DNA from 2 places in the Neorhizobium sp. LMR1-1-1.1 genome. Region 1 is predicted to be linked to the other one. Evidence: predicted binding sites of a transcription regulator. Region 1 holds the regulator's gene; the other holds the start of a gene.
What was found. Region 1 encodes PhoB, which activates phosphate uptake and scavenging genes when phosphate is short. Its sites were predicted from a motif close to TGTCATNNANCTGTCAT; they were not measured.

Region 1 (9,301 bases):
TCGTCGAGGCAAGCCTTCAGCGCGCCGGCCTCTGGGCGGAAGTCAAGGATCGCCTGCATGAAGGCGGCACCGGCCTGTCCGGTGGTCAGCAGCAGCGTCTCTGCATCGCCCGTGCGGTTGCAGTTTCGCCGGAAGTCATCTTGATGGACGAACCCTGCTCGGCGCTCGACCCGATCGCCACCGCAAAGGTCGAGGAACTGATCCACGAACTGCGCGCCAACTATACGATCGTTATCGTCACCCACTCGATGCAGCAGGCCGCCCGCGTATCCCAGCGTACCGCCATGTTCCACCTCGGCCAGCTGGTCGAAGAGAATGACACGGACAAGATGTTCACCAATCCGGATGACCAGCGCACCCAGGATTACATCATGGGCCGCTTCGGCTGATTGGCCGTTGCCTGTTGCCCGCTGCTACGGATTTTGAGGACAAAGAGATGGTATCAAGTCATATCCTGTCGGCCTACGACGAAGAACTGAAGTATCTGCGCCGCCGCATCTCGGAAATGGGTGGCCTTGCAGAACAGATGTGCGGCGATGCCGTGCGCGCTCTGGTCAATGGTGACTCTGCCCTGGCCCAGAAAGTTATCTCCGACGACGTGATCCTGGATCACGCCGAGCGCGAGATCCAGGACAAGGCGATCGTCACCATCGCCAAGCGTCAGCCGATGGCTGCCGACCTGCGCGAAATCATCGGGACGCTGCGCATCGCAGCCGACCTGGAACGCGTCGGCGATCTCGGCAAGAACACCGCCAAGCGCGTCATTGCGGTTCAGGGCCATGGCGTTCCCCGCAAACTCGCCCGCGGTCTGGAACACCTCTCCGATCTCGCTGCCGTTCAATTGAAGGAAGTGCTGGACGTCTATGCCAGCCGTTCTGCCGAAAAGGCCGAAGCGATCCGCCTGCGCGATGAAGAAATCGACGCCATGTACACATCGCTCTTCCGCGAACTCTTGACCTACATGATGGAAGATCCGCGCAACATCACCACCTGCACGCATCTTCTGTTCTGCGCCAAGAACATCGAGCGTATCGGTGACCACGCGACCAACATCGCGGAAACCATCTACTACATGACGACGGGTGCTGTGCCGGAAGGCGAGCGTCCCAAGGACGATACGGCGAACACCGTCGGCGCGATTGCTGACTGATTTTGCCTGTCTGATGGAGTGTATCTAGTATGCAGCCGAGAATTGCGGTCGTGGAAGACGAGGAGGCGCTCAGCGTCCTCCTCCGTTATAATCTCGAAGCCGAAGGCTACGAGGTCGAAACCATTCTGAGAGGTGATGAGGCCGAAATCAGGCTTCAGGAGCGTGCTCCGGATCTTCTGGTTCTCGACTGGATGCTGCCCGGCGTTTCCGGCATCGAATTGTGCCGGCGCCTGCGCATGCGGCCAGAGACTGAGCGCCTGCCGATCATCATGCTGACAGCGCGCGGCGAGGAAAGCGAACGTGTTCGCGGTCTGGCGACCGGTGCCGACGACTATGTCGTCAAGCCCTTCTCTACGCCGGAACTGATGGCGCGCGTCAAGGCGATGCTTCGCCGTGCCAAGCCGGAGGTTCTCTCCAGCGTCCTGAAATGCGGTGATATCGAACTGGATCGCGAGACCCATCGCGTTCACCGCAAGAGCCGTGAAGTGCGCCTTGGCCCGACCGAATTCCGTCTCCTGGAATTCCTCATGGTCTCGCCCGGCCGCGTCTTCTCGCGCTCCCAGCTTCTCGATGGCGTCTGGGGCCACGATATCTATGTCGACGAACGCACCGTCGACGTGCATGTCGGCCGCCTGCGCAAGGCGCTGAACTTCTCCAACATGCAGGATGTCATCCGCACCGTTCGCGGTGCCGGCTATTCGATGGAATCCTGATCTGCAGGATTAAGATCTGGAATGCAGGTTTCTAAGCCCGAGTGCGGTCATCCGCCTCGGGCTGAAGCATTTCAGGCCTTGCCTTCTTCCTGCCACTCAGGCAGCGGAAAGATCCGGTCGTAGGCCAGATTGAAGAAGAACGCATAGACTAGGTAGAACAGGGCGAACGAGATATCCATCACCAGAGCTTGCATCAGGCTCACGCCCAGATACCAAGCGATGAACGGCATGAGCACGATCAGCAGTCCGAGTTCGAACAGCACGGCATGTGCAACGCGCAGCGCCATGGTTTTCTGCGTACCGCCGCGATACGTCTGCATCAGGTGGTCGAAGCCGAGATTGTAGAGATAGTTCCAGCCGGTCGCCAGCGTTGCCGAAACGATCCCGACGACACCGATATGTTCGACCGGTATGCCGAAGACGAAAGAGGCGAGCGGTGTGAAAATCGCAAGCCCGATGATTTCGAAGCTGATTGCGTGACGAATACGGTCGCGTGTCGTGCGCATTTTATACCCCATTGGGTTATCCGGGTCGTCCCGGCATCAATGCCCATTCTGGGGGAGGTCGTCCTCACGCCTTTTCAGATAGGTGTTTGTGGCGCAGGAGGCAAGGCGCAGGCGGGCAAGGCTGCCTTGCAGAACCCGCAGCACGGCAAACAAAAAAGCGGGCCGAAGCCCGCTTGATCGTTGTTTATGGTGCCGAACTTTACGCCCGTGCAGCGCTCGGACGGCGGCGCTCGTTGACCGGCTGGTAGGCGAGCTTCGCATGGTAGGTGCAGTAAGGCGAATTATCCGGGGACTCACAGCCACAGAAGTGGAAATCGTCCGTCAGCGGATCGCCGACGGGCCACTTGCAGGTGCGTTCGGTCAATTCGGTCAGCGCCAGCTTGCGGGAAATCGGCAGGACAACGTTGGAAGCGGGACGGTAGACCAGTTCCTGCGAAGCCTCGAACTCGACCTCTTCCTTGAGCGCGGTTGCGCCGACCGGACGGGCGACCGGGCGTGCTGCCGGACGGGTGGCGAATGTCTGCTGGGGACGGGAAGTAGTTGCTGCTGGGCGCTTTGCCGTACGGTTCGTCGCGATTGTGCCGCCCGCCTTTGCGCGGCCCGGCAGGTTGAGGCGATGGACCTTGCCGATCACGGCATTGCGGCTTACGCCTCCAAGTTGTGCGGCGATCTGGCTGGCGCTCAAGCCTTCCGACCACAACCTTTTCAGTTTTTCAACGCGCTCGTCCGTCCAGTTCATGCCCGTTCTCCGCCTTTGAACGTTGGTGGCATGCAGAATCCCTCACCAATGTCGCGCGATACATCTCGCAACAGGCACTATATCTATGCTTTTGGTGACTAGTTCCGCCGCATGCAGTCTAGTAATTGATCTTTAACCTAGAGGTCCGCAGACTCCGTGACAAGAGTCCCCGGAATCGCCACGAATCGATTTCCCGGTTTTCCCCAACTTGCTTTCCGGGAGAGTCATTTTTGTCACAGCTGTCGGCAGGGTTGCGTCCTTGCAGCAAAATGCCTTGAAACCCCAGATTTCCGTGAGTTTTGTTGACATCACATGGATGAGTGGCGATAGTGCCGCGGCCGCCCCGAGGGCGGCATTTTGATTTTTTGAATATCCGCAATCGGATGCATTAGGAGTGAGCCGCCATGGCTGAATCTGCGCTTTTCGACACCTTTGCCCGGGCCCCGCTGCGCTTTGAGCGTGGCGAAGGCGTTTGGCTTGTGACGGAAAGCGGCGAGCGATATCTCGACTTCGGTGCGGGTGTCGCTGTCACGTCCTGCGGCCATGCCAATCCGCATCTGGTCGAAGCGCTGAAATCGCAGGCCGAGAAGGTCTGGCATCTGTCCAATCTTTATGAAATCCCGGAGCAGGAGCGCTTGGCGCGCCGTCTGGTCGACGCAACCTTTGCGGACAAGGCCTTCTTCACCAATTCGGGTGCGGAAGCGCTGGAATGCGCAATCAAGACGGCCCGCCGTTATCACTATTCCAAGGGGCACCCGGAAAAGTTCCATATCATCACCTTTGAAGGTGCCTTCCACGGCCGGACGATCGCAACGATCGCAGCCGGCGGCCAGGAAAAATATATGGAAGGCTTCGGCCCCAAGGCTCAGGGTTTTGATCAGGTGCCCTTCGGTGATCTCGATGCGCTGAACGCTGCGATCAACGAGAACACCGGCGCTCTGTTGATCGAGCCGATCCAGGGCGAGGGCGGTGTGCGTCCGGTTCCGAAGGAATTCATGCGCGAGCTGCGCCGCATCTGCGACGAAAAGGGTCTTCTTTTGATCCTCGACGAAGTTCAGACCGGCGTCGGCCGTACCGGCAAGCTCTTTGCCCATGAATGGGCCGGCATCACCCCGGACATCATGGCGATCGCCAAGGGTATTGGCGGCGGCTTCCCGTTCGGCGCATGCCTTGCAACGGCAGAAGCCGCATCCGGCATGAAGCCCGGCATCCACGGCACCACCTATGGCGGCAACCCGCTAGCTATGGCCTGTGGCAATGCGGTGCTTGATATCGTGCTCGCCGACGGTTTCCTGGAAAACGTTCGCGATGTTGCACTCGTCTTCCGTCAGGGCCTTGCAGCGCTCAAGGATCGTTTCCCGACCGTGATCGAGGATATTCGCGGCGAGGGCCTGTTGCTCGGTATCAAGGCAAAGGTGCCGGCCGGCGACCTGATCTCCGGAATGCGCGATCAGCATATGCTGGCCGTCATGGCAGGCGATAACGTCGTCCGCATTCTGCCTCCGCTTGTCGTCACCGCCGAGGAAGCGCGCGAAGGTCTTCGCCGTATCGAGCGTGCTGCCGAAACGCTGTCGGCTGAACAGCTGAAGAAATCCGCTTAAGAATACGTAGAGAGGGCGCCTTCCGGTTCCCTCCGTTAGGGAACAAGGTAATGGCATCTCCCAAGCATTTTCTCGATCTTTCCGCTGTGTCGGCGGGTGACCTGCGCTCCATCCTCGATGATGCAAAGGTGCGAAAGCAGGCAACCAAGGCTGGCACAGCTGACAAGCCGCTGGCCGGCAAGATGCTGGCCATGATTTTCGAGAAGCCGTCGACCCGCACTCGCGTTTCCTTCGATGTCGGCATGCGTCAGCTTGGCGGTGAGACGCTGTTCCTGTCGGGTACCGAGATGCAGCTCGGCCGCGCCGAGACGATCGGCGACACCGCCAAGGTTCTGTCGCGTTATGTCGACGCGATCATGATCCGCACCACCGATCACAAGCGCCTTCTGGAGCTGGCCGAACATGCCACCGTGCCGGTCATCAACGCGCTGACAGACGACACCCATCCCTGCCAGATCATGGCCGACCTGATGACCTTCGAAGAACATCGCGGTCCCGTCGCCGGCAAGACGATTGCCTGGACCGGCGACGGCAATAACGTGCTGCATTCGCTGGTCGAAGGTTCGGCCCGTTTCGGTTACCGCATGAATATGGCAGTCCCTATGGGTTCCGAGCCGCATGACAAGTTCTTGAACTGGGCGCGCAACAACGGCGGCGAGATCATGCTCACCCACGATGTCGAGCGCGCGGTTGCCGGCGCCGATGTCGTGGTCACCGATACCTGGGTTTCGATGAACCAGGAACACAAGGCGCGCGGCCACAACATCTTCCAGCCCTACCAGGTCAATGAAGCGCTGATGAAGCAGGCCAAGGCCGATGCGCTGTTCATGCACTGCCTGCCGGCCCATCGTGGCGAGGAAGTCACCGACGCCGTGATCGATGGCCCGCAGTCGGTTGTCTTCGACGAGGCGGAAAACCGCCTCCACGCCCAGAAGTCCATTCTGGCCTGGTGCTTCGGCGCGATCTGAGCCTGTCTTCTGGCTCTTGAATTGGCTTGAAGCCGGCACCATTTGTCGGCTTTCAAACGCGCCGTGCCTAGTGCCGGCGCTTCAACAGACATCCCCGACATTTTCGAGCGGCCCAGCGGTTCCGCTTGCCGGCCTGTTTGTGTAAATGTCGGGGACAAGGCCCGAGACGATCGGTGTGAAGGAGTAAGATGATGGCGGAAGCAACCGTGGAACTGAAGGACCTCCACTTTGCCGGAGACGACAGGGTTGTTCCCTTCCAGGTCGAGGGCCTGGATGTTCGTGGCCGTGCGGTGCAGCTTGGGCCGCTTCTCAACACCATTCTGGGTCGCCATGATTATCCGGCGCCGGTTGCAAGGCTGCTTGCCGAAGCACTAGTGCTGACGGCATTGCTCGGTACTTCGCTGAAATTTGATGGCAAGTTCACAGTTCAGACCAAGGGGGACGGACCCGTCGATCTTCTCGTGGCTGATTTCTCCACGCCGGATGCGCTTCGCGCCTATGCCCGTTACGACGAGGATGCACTGGCTGCTGCCGTCAAGGATGGCAAGACCTCGCCGCCGGAGCTTCTTGGTCAGGGCGTACTCGCCTTCACCATCGATCAGGGCAAGGGCATGCAGCCCTATCAGGGCATCGTGCCGATGGACGGCTCGTCTCTGGAAGAGATTGCCGGCGTCTATTTCCGTCAGTCGGAACAGATACCGACCCGTGTCCGTCTTGCCGTGGCCGAGCTTTTCGACCGCGATGAGGACGGCAAGCCGCGTCATAATTGGCGGGCAGGCGGTCTGGTCGCCCAGTTCCTACCCCAGGCGCCGGAGCGCATGCGTCATCCGGATCTCCACGGCGGTGATGGCGACGAACGCGATACCAGCGTCACCGATGATGCCTGGGATGAAGCCCGTTCGCTGGTCGAGACGATCGACACTGACGAGCTGACCGATCCGCAGGTCGCGATCGAACGGCTTCTCTATCGCCTGTTCCACGAGCGTGGCGTGCGGGTTTATGAACCGCAGACGGTCTTCGATCGTTGCAGCTGTTCGCGCGAGAAGATCAAGGGCGTGCTCGCCGGCTTCACGGCGGAGGAAATCGAGGCAAGCCAGGAAGACGGCCAGATCGCCGTCACCTGCGAATTCTGCTCGACGACCTATCGTTACGAATTGGCGGAATTCGCTCCGGCCTGAGCCGCAGGGCTCAATTCAGCACCCGGTTCAGCCCGGGTGAATCCAGCGAGAAGGCGGGGATGTCGACCTTGAAGACCTCGCCTTCTTCCGTCTGCATGTCGTAATAGCCGAACATCATGCCGGATGGCGTGTCCAGTGGGCAGCCCGATGAATATTCATAGCTGTCGCCCGGCTGCAGGCGCGGCTGTTCTCCGACGACGCCAAGCCCGTCCACTTCGTCGACCAGACCGTTCTGGTCGGTAATATGCCAGTAGCGGTGAACCAGCTTTACCGTATGGATCGAGTGGTTCTCGATAACAATGCGATAGCCCCAGACATAGCGGCTCTCTTCCGGACTGGACTGCTCCTCCAGATAGAACGGCTCGACGGCAACTTCTATGTCTCTTGTCCGGGCGCGATACATGGACAAATACCTCAAAACTACAGCGCCGGATATCGTTTCTTGCACGTCAACCACGCCGTAGAACATGGAATCTACATCCCCGCATATCGTACACACGGCATCGAACGTCAAGAAAACTCGCGGTTTACGCGAGAAACTGTGATCTGTTCTTGGAATTAGGGATAACTGATATGGTGAATCCGAAAACCGGATTCACCATATCGACGGGCCGAAAAGACCTCAGATAGAAGTCAGAGCCTTGGCAAAATCTTCAAGCAGATCTTCGCCGTCCTCGATGCCGGCCGAGAAGCGCACGGTGCCGGGCGAAATGCCAAGCTCTGCACGCGCCTCGTCGGTGAGGTTCTTGTGCGTCGTTGTTGCTGGATGCGTGATCAGGCTGCGGGTGTCGCCGAGATTGTTGGAGATGGTCACCACGTCCAGCGCGTTCTGCAGCTTGAAGGCAGCTTCCTTGCCGCCCTTCAGCTCGAAGCAGACCAGCGTCGATCCGCCGCTCATCTGCTTGGCGATGATGTCGGCCTGCGGATGGTCCTTGCGGCCCGGATAGATGACTTTGGCGACATGCTTGTGCTCTGCCAGGAAGTCGGCGATCTTCGAGGCGTTGTCCGTCTGCGCCTTGACGCGGATCGGTAGTGTCTCAAGTCCCTTGATCAGCGTCCAGGCGGTAAACGGCGACATGGCCGGGCCTGTGTGGCGATAATAATCCTGCAGATGCTCGTCCACCCATTCCTTGTCTGAGAGGATCACACCGGCAAGGCTGCGGCCCTGGCCGTCGATATGCTTGGTGGCCGAATAGACGACGATGTGGGCGCCGAGTTCCAGCGGCTTCTGGAAAAGCGGGGTCGCAAACACGTTGTCGACCACCACCTTTGCGCCGATCTGGTTGGCAAGCTTTGCTACGCCGGCAATGTCGACGATCTCGAGCGTCGGGTTGGTCGGGCTTTCGAGGAAGAACACCTTGGTATTCTTCTGGATCGCTTTCTCCCAATTGGCGAGATCGCGGCCGTCGATGAGCGTGCATTCGATGCCGTAGCGCGGTGCGAGCGTCTCGACCACCCAGCGGCACGAGCCGAACAGCGCGCGGGCTGCAACGATATGATCGCCGGCCTTCAGCTGGCAGAGCAGGGCGGCGGAAACGGCGGCCATGCCGGATGCCGTGGCGCGGGCTTCTTCCGCACCTTCCAGCGCACACATGCGCTTTTCAAACATGTCATTGGTCGGGCTGCCGTAGCGGGCGTAAATGTAACCTTCGGTCTCGCCCTTGAAGCGCGCTTCCGCGGCTTCCGAACTGTCGTAGGCAAAGCCCTGGGTGAGATAGATCGCTTCAGACATTTCGCCATATTGCGAACGCAGCGTACCGCCGTGGACGAGTGTAGTTGCCGGGCGCCATTTGTTTGTCATGCTAGTCCTCAATCCAAAACAAAAAAAACCGGCCGCGAAAGCAGACCGGTTTTAGCAACCCGGTCTTTTTAGCCACTTGTTTAACGTGGCTGCAAGCCGACCGGCAAATCACCACGGGATAAAGCTGGCTTACGCCTCGCATTCGCTTGCGTCAATGCCCTGCATTTGGTTTTGTCACCGCCAAATTTTGAAAGAAACGATCATGGCTCGCGACACGGGAATTCTGGCGGACCGCGCAATTGCGGCGCTCTTCGAAACGGGACGGCTGGTCTCCGAACGGGATCTCGACCGCGATCAGATTCAGCCGGCCAGCTTGGACCTTCGTCTGGGTGCCAAGGCATTTCGCGTGCGCGCCTCCTTCATGCCAGGTCCAAACAGCCTCGTTTCCGATAAGCTCGACCGGTTGAAGCTGCATGTTGTCGATCTGTCGGAGGGCGCGGTTCTGGAAACCGGCTGCGTCTATATCGTGCCGCTGATGGAAAGCCTCGATCTGCCGGCAAATATGTCGGCGTCGGCAAATCCGAAATCCTCGACCGGCCGTCTCGATATCTTCACCCGCGTCATCACTGATCATGCGCAGGAATTCGACAAGATCCCGGTCGGTTACCGCGGCCCGCTCTATCTCGAAATCTCGCCGCGCACTTT
Region 2 (9,301 bases), on a different contig from region 1:
CGCTGTCACCAGAGGCGCGGTGGGCTCTTACCCCACCCTTTCACCCTTACCCCGCATATAGCGAGGCGGTTTGCTTTCTGTGGCACTTTCCCTAGGGTCGCCCCCGCCGGACGTTATCCGGCACCGTGTTTCCGTGGAGCCCGGACTTTCCTCACCCTACCGTCTTTCGACATTGGTAAAGCGCGGCTGCCCGGCCAACTGGCACCGGCTCCTTAAACGGTTTGATCCGCAAACGCCACAGCACAGAGCAAAGAATTCGCAGAATGCGTGGGATGTAAAGCGCTTCGAGCGTTTTCCGGAATCAGAACATCAACGGGTAGGTGCGACCATAATCCAGCGCCACCGTCGCATAGGAAACAGCCTCTTCCGGCTTGGCGCGATCCATTGAGGCAATCACCATCTCAACCTTGTTGCAGTAACGCTGCGACACCGGGTTCATGCGCTTTGCACCATGGCCGGCATTGTATTTGAGGATGGTCCGGCAGAGCTTTCCATCACCGAGTTCATGCGCGCCGGCGAGATATTTCATACCATAGCGAATGTTGGTTTCAGGATCATAGAGACCGGAGGCACGCCCCCTGTACCCCATCAGCTTGGCCGTTGCAGGCTTGATCTGCATCAGGCCGATCTCTCCCGCGCTTCCCTTTGCCATCGGCTGGAAATTGCTTTCGATCCGCACGACAGCCATCGCCAGCTCGGTCGGAACGCCGTATTGATCGGCATATTGACGAATCAAACCCTCGTAACGCGACTGGCGAAGCGAAGGCTGATCTTCCGGCGTCTTGGCCTGCATGGTGGTTTCGCGCGTTTCCCAGGGCTTGATGACCTGTTTTTCTGTAGAGTTCGTCGTCTCCCCACCGTCTTCGGCGCGCACGAAATCCGTACCCGCAGCAAGCGCAATCACGCCCGCTGCGGCTGCAATAGCCAGCATTCTCATGAAGTAAGTCAGTCTCCGGGTAAGGTCCTTCAACTCATGGACCTGAAAGGCTCGCGGCCGGCACATGCCGATCCTTCGGAAGCAATGCCGGAAAGACGATGCAACCGTTGACGAAACCCGTTCGTTTTTCTTTGCAATCCCCGCCTACAAGGCGATTGCGCGAGCCACTGCTTAAACCCGGTTATTAAGGAAAGTCTGTGGCAGCGCAGCAAAACGACGTTTTTACTACCTTACAACTCTCAGGAGATCAGATTTCTACCTGGCTATATTTCGGCAACGAGGTCAGCAATCGGTGCAAGGTATCGATCGTGGAGAAATCGGCTATTCCATCGACCAGCGCCGGACGAAAATGCCGCTGAAACGCTTCCAGCACACCCTTGGTGCGGTCGCAGAAATTGCCTGTTATCTCAAGATCGTAGCCGTAGAAGGATAGCATCGATTGCAGCGCCTCGATGGGCTGCCCCGCCTCGCCCAACTGGAAGAACCGCCCGCCGGCAATCGGACTTGCGTCGACCCAATGACCAACACCCGCATCATACAGCCGCTTCCACGGAAAATTCTCGCCCGGATCAACCTTGCGGATTGGCGCGACATCGGAGTGACCGAGCACCCGTTCCGGCCTTATGGACCACCGCTCGCCGCAATCCAGACACAATTGAACCACCGCTTCGATCTGGTCGGCAGGAAACATCGGAAGCCCGCCCGGATGCCCGGGATTGGCGATCTCGATACCGATCGAACAGGAATTGATATCGACCTCTCCCGCCCAAGCACTTTTTCCTGCATGCCATGCACGCCGCGTCTCCGGCACGAGCTGGATCACACGCCCGTCCTCATGAACGAAGTAATGGCTGGAAACTTGGCTCTCCTCGTTACAGAGCCAGTTCAGCGCCTGATCGGCGTCCGGCATGCCGGTATAGTGAAGGATGATTGCATCAGGTTGACGGCCGGAAACTCGCTCCCCGTGATTGGGAGACGGCCGGACAGATGCTGCCGCATAGTCCGCAACGAAATCACTCATGCTGCGCGACGCTCTTTCTCGATCGCCTTATAAGCCGCGTTCAGCGCAGCCATCCGCTCGTTTGCGGCAGCGTGAAGCGTGGCAGGCACGCCCCGCGCAATCAAACGGTCCGGATGATGTTCGGAGACAAGAAGGCGGTATTGCTTGCGGATCGCAGCGAAATCATCCTCGGGGGAAACGCCGAGCACCAGATACGGATCCCGACCATCGAGATGCACGTGCCGCGCCATGATTCGGCGGAAATGTTCGTCATCTATCCGGAAGATTTCCGCAATACGGCCGAGGAACAGAAGCTCCTTCTCATGCACCAGGCCATCCGCCTTGGCGATATGGAAAAGCCCATCCACGACACTCTCGAGCATCGGGCAGTTCTCGGCAGCTCCCGAACTGCAAAGGTTTGAGAGCTTGGACGCATAGGCCTCATAACCGGCCACGTCCTGACGCGCGAGATTGTATAAACGCGCGACGTTGCGGGCTTCTTCATCCGGAAAATCGAAGATTTGCTGGAACGCCTTCACTTCCGCTTCGGTGACGATTCCATCCGCTTTGGCCATCTTCGCGGACAGCGCGATGATGGCAACGGAGAAGGAAACCTGCCGGCGGGTCTCGGGATCCCCCTCGAAAAGCGTGCGGATAGCCTCCACCACGCGCCCCAGCGCGCTACCGGCGGCATCGCCGATCGCACCGATAAGCCGCTCCCACAAGGAGGAAATCTGCAGACAGGAAAAATCGAATATCATCCGCCTAAATGACCAGATAACACCAAAAAATGCAACGGATCGGGCGTTCACCACCAGATTAAACTATGTTCATGTTATTCGAACAATGAGCTGGCTCGGAGGTCAGGCCGACTGCTTTCATGGCATCTGAAATCAGCCCCCCCTTCAAAGCCATCCGCTGCGCACCAACCTCCGCCATATGTGATGCAGCGCAGCTTTATCGACGCATCCGTTTGAAAACACGGAATTATTACCCACCGAAAAACAAGGCGCGCGACGGAATAGGCGAAGAAATGCACTTTACACCGTCTGCCCTCTATCGCATCCATACCGCCGGAGAAATGCAGGGGAAGCGTTTACACGCGACGGAGGAACCATGGCCAGAGAGAAAGTAGCAATGTTGACGGCAGGCGGTCTTGCTCCCTGCCTATCATCGGCTGTGGGAGGCCTCATTCAACGTTACACCGATGTCGCTCCGGATGCTGAACTGATCGCCTATCGCTCCGGATACCAAGGGGTTCTTCTCTCGGACCGAATCGAAATCACAGCGGAGATGCGAGAGAATGCGCATCTGCTCCACCGTTATGGCGGCTCGCCGATCGGCAACAGCCGCGTCAAACTGACAAATGCCGCAGACTGCGTGAAGCGGGGCCTGATCAAAGAAGGCCAGAACCCTCTGGCAGTTGCAGCAGAGCAGCTTGCCGAAGATGGCATCACCGTGCTTCACACTATTGGCGGCGATGATACCAACACCGTAGCTGCCGATCTCGCAGCATATCTAGCCGCAAACGGTTACGACCTCACCGTAGTTGGCCTGCCGAAGACGGTCGACAATGATATCGTTCCCATTCGCCAGTCGCTGGGCGCCTGGACAGCAGCGGAAGTTGGCGCAGCATTTTTCGACAATGTTTCGAATGAACAGACGGCGGCGCCGCGTACCCTCATCATCCATGAGGTCATGGGTCGCCATTGCGGTTGGCTTACCGCGGCAACGGCACGCGCCTATATCCAGAAAAGCAGTTCCAACAACTATGTCGAAGGCTTCCTCATGAATGAGGAAATGAAGGGCATCGACGGCGTATATCTTCCCGAAATGGCCTTTGATGCGCAAAAGGAAGCGGCTCGTTTGAGGGAAGTCATGGACAAGCGCGGCTTTGCGACGGTCTTTGTTTCCGAGGGCGCCTGTTTGGACGCAATCGTTGCCGAACGCGAGGCTGCCGGCGAAAATGTTGCCCGTGATGCGTTCGGTCACGTCAAACTGGATACGATCAATGTCGGAGGCTGGTTCCAGAAGCAGTTTGCGGCCCGGATCGATGCGGAACGATCATTGGTGCAGAAGTCCGGCTATTTCGCCAGGTCTGCAGCTGCAAACGGCGATGATCTTCGACTGATCCAGGGAATGGTCGATCTCGCTGTTGAAAGTGCATTAAACCGGGTCTCCGGCGTGACCGGACATGACGAAGACCAGAATGGGAAGCTTAGAACGATCGAATTTCCGCGCATCAAGGGTGGTAAACCTTTTGATATGACGGCAAGATGGTTCGGCGATGTAATGGAGTCCATTGGGCAGTCTTTCGAGCCCGCCTGATGGAAAAATGACGGATGCTGTGGCATCCGGGAGGGTGATGATGACCATAGAAACATGGCTCGCTTTTGCGGCAACGACGGTTGCTATCCTTCTTATGCCGCATCCCATTGCATCGCTCACTGCAGCGTTCTCCGCTTCATGGGGAAGAACAAGCGCATTCGTGACGATCCCGGCCTTCGTTCTATCCTTTGTTCTTGGAGGCGTTCTGGTCGTCGCCGGCGTTTTTCTGATCACTTTCCTTTGGCCAGCAGCAATCGGCGCTCTTTCATGGATAGGGCTGTCCTACCTGATGCTGCATGTCCTCTACGCCTACCAGGATCCTCGGCTCCGCTATGGGACCGCCGACAACGACAACCTTCCCGAAACGCGTCCCATGCGCATATTCGGTTATTTCGTTCTGACAACGTTCAGGAGCACGCGTTACTTTGCGCTCACGGCAGCAATTGCCGTCCAGTTTTTTGATCCCGCGCGCGCGCCACAGGAACAGTGTATAAACATGATTTCTGCACTGGCTGTTTCGGCGATGATAGGGGCGCTTGCCCATGCCACACTTCCCGCCAGTTTCACTCGGAAACGCCGCGTTTCCAAGGCCCGCAGCAAGGTTCCCTACAAGCCCGGAACACGTTTCATAGCCCGTCGTGCGGTCACTGCCGGATATCGGCGCATCGCCGCATGATCATCTGCGACCGGCTGGTGGCTTGTCGATCTCTTTCGAATGAGTTAATTGAGGTCGAGTTTCACTGGTCTTGTTAACGTTCTGGGCAACGATTTTTAATGAAAGCGACCCGATGGCAATGATGCGATTTGTGGGCCGTAAGGCAGCCGTGGTTATTGCCATGTCTTCCGCATTGGCTGCATGTTCCAGCGTTGACCACAGCAACAACGTGGCGTCGAACGAGACGCAGGACCAATCCGTTCAGCAGACTGCCGATGCATCTTCGGCGATCGCAGAAGGAGGTCCTGACAGCACAGTTACGCTCGTCAAGACAAGCCGCCTCCCGGTTCCCGTACCGACTGTGTCGGACGCAGCCAACGTTCAGACCGCAGCCATGTCATCTCCGACCATGGCGCCGTTCGTTGCCATGCAAACGAGCTCGACTGCCGCATCGATGCCTGTCGTCGTCGCCTCTGCTCAGCCAGTAGCGCACAGCACCGCCAAGGGTGCCCGCCTTGTTTCCCCTCCGCTCGCTCCGGCAGTCCAGTCGGGACAGATCCAACCGGCAGCAGCTCAGGCCATCGCGCTTGACGAACCAGAACTGACGCCGGACATGGTCGCGCTGCAATCGGTCATTCCGATCCCGCGCCCGCAGGTGCCGACGACTACGCTTGCTTACGCATCGCAGCCGAAAGCAGTCGCCGCAGTTTCGGCGATCGACAACCGGATGGAGTTCCCCCCGGCTCCCGGCGAGCCGATGCCGGAAACCGCGACGGACGCCCCTTCGAACTTGAAAAAGCTTATCCACCGTTATGCCGGCCTGTATGGTGTGCCGGAATCGCTGGTGCACCGCGTCGTGCACCGCGAAAGCAAATATGACCCCAAGGCTTATCACAAGAACGGTTATTGGGGCCTCATGCAGATCAAGTATTCGACGGCCAAATCGATGGGTTACGAGGGACCACCAGAAGGCCTTCTCGACGCCGAAACCAACTTGAAATACGCGATCAAATATCTCCGCGGCGCTTGGCTTGTCGCCGATAACCAGAACGACAACGCAATCCGGCTTTATGCGCGCGGCTATTATTACGATGCCAAGCGCAAGGACATGCTCCACGTCCTGCAGAAATAACGGCTAATCGGCGTTTATCCGTTTCACCACTTCCGATGCCAGCACACTCGCATCGTAGCCCTGCGATCTCGGCGTCAGGCCCAACTTCACGATCACCAGATCCAGTGACGGAATGACAAAGACATTTTGCCCGTCATGCCCGCTGATGACGAATGCATCCGATGGCAGACCGGCCCCGGGCTTCGGCAGCCACGTTTGCATTTTCGAATAGCGGCCGCCCGAACTTCTATTGGCCTCATGCATCTGCGCCACGAAGCCTTCCGGCAACAGGCGCGCCCCCTCCCACACACCGTCGCGCGCCAGAAACAGCCCGAACCGTGCCCAATCGCGGGCAGTCGCATACATGTACGAACTGCCGACAAACGTGCCCGCCGCATCGGTTTCCATGATTGCCGACGTCATGCCCAACGGCTCGAAGATCGCCCGCGAGGGATAGGCGAGCGCCTCATCACGATTACCGATGCGATTCATCCAGATCCTGGAAAGCAGCACGGACGTCCCGGACGAATAGGTGAAGCGCGAGCCGATCTCGTCCTCGAGCGTTATACTTTCGACGAAACGCGCCATATCCGGCTCAAGAAACAGCATGCGCGTTACATCGGCCACCGTCCCGTAATTCTCGTTGAAAGCCAGTCCGCTCTCCATGCCCATGAGATCGGAAATACGGATCAATGCGCGCCGATCATCCCTCCACTCCGTAAACAGGTTCTTCTCGTCGAGCGACAAGCGCCCTTCCTTCATCAGTCGCCCGATGATCGCGGCATTTACGGTCTTAGTCATCGACCAACCGAGAAGCGGCATATCTTTCGAAAAACCTTCACCATAGGCTTCGGCAACGATTTTGCCATGACTGACGATCACCACCGCCCGCATGCCTGGTCCGGTTAAAGCAGCGTCTGAAAATATTGAGACAAGCGTTTCTTCCGAATCGGCTTTATCCCCTTCAGGCCACAGCGCCTCGGGATCACTCTCTGGAACTGGCCTAGTGGCATTGGCCGCCGACTGAACACTTCCAACCGGCCCGACGGTGCATCCCGTTCCCTCGCGGTAAACTGCCTCGCTCGGCGCAATCGATCCCAGCAGGGCAGCATTGACGCGTTTACCGTCACGGTCGACTGCAATGCCCATCAACCGCAAGAGCGGATGGCCCGGCGCTTGAACATCCTGCTCCAGAATCACATCGGGATCACGCCCCGCAATGAAGACGTTGGAGCATACGATCTTCGCCGCATAGCCGCTGCCCACGCGCAGCAGATTGGGCGGAATGAAATAGATCCACAGACCGATGCCGATCGCCACGATGAGCAGGAACACCGCAAGACGACGAAAAATTACCTTCAGCACCAGCGCCTCCATTCTGTCTGCGGCATGCAAGCAAAATCCGTGACCGAGGGGAAGGCTCATTGTTGCGGAACGCGTTCACGATGAAGCAAGTCACAATGCGCGTCACGAAGCTGTTGCACGAAGCGGCTAAACGCCTCGAAACTCATGATGAGGCAGGATTTGGTCATGGCAGATATCGTCGAAGAACGTGGCTTGCAGCGCAACCGCAAGCTCAAGGACGCCCTCCTCCAGCACAAGGCCCTGTCGCCGCACGGCCTTTCCGAGCGCCTGTTCGGCCTGCTCTTCTCCGGCCTCGTATATCCCCAGATCTGGGAGGACCCGGCGGTCGACATGGACGCGATGGAACTGTCGGAAGGGCATTCGATCGTCACCATCGGCTCTGGCGGCTGCAACATGCTGGCTTATCTGTCCCGCTCGCCGAAGAGCATCGACGTTGTCGATCTCAATCGTCACCACATCGCTCTCAACCGACTGAAGCTTGCAGCCTTCAAACATCTGCCGGCGCATGCCGACGTTGTTCGTTACCTCGGAATGGACGGCCTGAAGTCCAACAGTTCGGCGTTTGATGCCCATATCGGCCGCAACCTGGACGAACAGACGCGAGCCTACTGGCAGAAGCGCTCACTGACCGGTCGTCGGCGCGTCGAGGTGTTCAACAGAAACATCTATCGCACTGGCCTGCTTGGCCGCTTCATCGCCATTGGCCACGTAATCGCCCGTCTCCATGGCGTCGATCTGAAGGAATTTGCCGAGGCACGCTCGCTGCGCGAACAGCGCCAGTTCTTCGACGCCAACATTGCTCCGCTCTTCGACCGCCCGCTGATCCGCTTCATTACCAGCCGCAAAAGCTCGCTCTTCGGCCTCGGCATCCCGCCCCAGCAATATGACGAGCTCGCGAGCCTCGCACCGAATGGCTCGATTGCACCGGTCTTGCGCGAGCGGCTTGAAAAGCTCGCCTGCCACTTCCCGATGAATGACAATTATTTCGCCTGGCAGGCCTTCGCACGCCGTTATCCGCGCCCGGAAGAAGGCAGCCTGCCCGATTATCTGCGTGCGGAAAATTACAAGGCGATCCGGCAGAATACCGATCGCGTCACGGTCCACCATGAGAGCGTCACCGTCCTTCTGGCGCGCAAGCCGGCCGGCTCGGTCGATCGCTTCGTGCTGCTCGACGCCCAGGACTGGATGACCGACGATCAGCTGAATGCGCTCTGGAGCGAAATCAACCGCACCGCAGCTCCTGGCGCCCGGGTCATCTTCCGCACTGCCGCCGAAAAGAGCGTCATCGAAGGCCGCATCTCCGATACGCTTAGGCAGGAATGGACCTATCTTGGCGAACGCTCCGCCGAACTGAACCTGCAGGACCGCTCCGCCATCTATGGCGGCTTCCACATTTACGTGAAGGCCGGCCAGTGAGCGCCGGCGCAACGACGGAAGCTCACGCCGCCCACATGGACCGCATGTACCGCTACCAGCGGCACATCTACGACCTCACGCGGAAATATTACCTTTTCGGCCGGGACAGAACGATTGCAGGCCTGAACGCGACCGACGGGACAAGCATTCTGGAAGTCGGCTGCGGCACCGGCCGCAATCTGGTCCTGACCCGCCGCCATTACCCGACGGCGAAGCTCTATGGCCTCGACATATCCGCCGAGATGCTGCAAACCGCACGCGCCAATCTGGCCGGCGACGCACAGCAACCTACCCTGATCGTCGCCGACGCCACGACCTTCCGCCCGCAGGACTTCGGTGTCAGCGGCTTCGACCGCATCATGATTTCCTACGCCGTCTCGATGATCCCGGCCTGGGAGGAGGCAATCACCACGGCACTGGCTGCCCTCAATCCGAAAGGCTCGCTGCACATCGTCGATTTCGGCCAGCAGGAGCGCCTGCCCGGCTGGT

Region 2: MRBLMR1_RS05055 (BtaA family protein) is a predicted target of PhoB. The motif match lies at 7,497-7,513, and genes of this name have one in related genera.

The regions. Positions count from the first base shown of each region.
Region 1 is NZ_JBEGHE010000025.1:408,603-417,903, forward strand. Features, by position in the region: gene pstB (phosphate ABC transporter ATP-binding protein PstB) at 1-389, shown strand, start outside; gene phoU (phosphate signaling complex protein PhoU) at 437-1,150, shown strand; gene phoB (phosphate regulon transcriptional regulator PhoB) at 1,180-1,863, shown strand; gene MRBLMR1_RS15170 (PACE efflux transporter) at 1,935-2,369, opposite strand; gene MRBLMR1_RS15175 (GcrA family cell cycle regulator) at 2,569-3,108, opposite strand; gene MRBLMR1_RS15180 (aspartate aminotransferase family protein) at 3,513-4,709, shown strand; gene argF (ornithine carbamoyltransferase) at 4,760-5,677, shown strand; gene MRBLMR1_RS15190 (Hsp33 family molecular chaperone) at 5,869-6,855, shown strand; gene apaG (Co2+/Mg2+ efflux facilitator ApaG/CorD) at 6,866-7,258, opposite strand; gene MRBLMR1_RS15200 (O-succinylhomoserine sulfhydrylase) at 7,478-8,656, opposite strand; SAM riboswitch at 8,704-8,781, opposite strand; gene MRBLMR1_RS15205 (2'-deoxycytidine 5'-triphosphate deaminase) at 8,859-9,301, shown strand, end outside.
Region 2 is NZ_JBEGHE010000001.1:1,073,254-1,082,554, reverse strand. Features, by position in the region: RNA gene rnpB (RNase P RNA component class A) at 1-202, opposite strand, end outside; gene MRBLMR1_RS05090 (lytic transglycosylase domain-containing protein) at 302-937, opposite strand; gene MRBLMR1_RS05085 (N-acetylmuramoyl-L-alanine amidase) at 1,185-1,958, opposite strand; gene MRBLMR1_RS05080 (J domain-containing protein) at 1,955-2,698, opposite strand; gene MRBLMR1_RS05075 (pyrophosphate--fructose-6-phosphate 1-phosphotransferase) at 3,054-4,265, shown strand; gene MRBLMR1_RS05070 (LysE family translocator) at 4,306-4,941, shown strand; gene MRBLMR1_RS05065 (transglycosylase SLT domain-containing protein) at 5,102-6,052, shown strand; gene MRBLMR1_RS05060 (serine hydrolase domain-containing protein) at 6,056-7,396, opposite strand; gene MRBLMR1_RS05055 (BtaA family protein) at 7,562-8,812, shown strand; gene MRBLMR1_RS05050 (class I SAM-dependent methyltransferase) at 8,848-9,301, shown strand, end outside.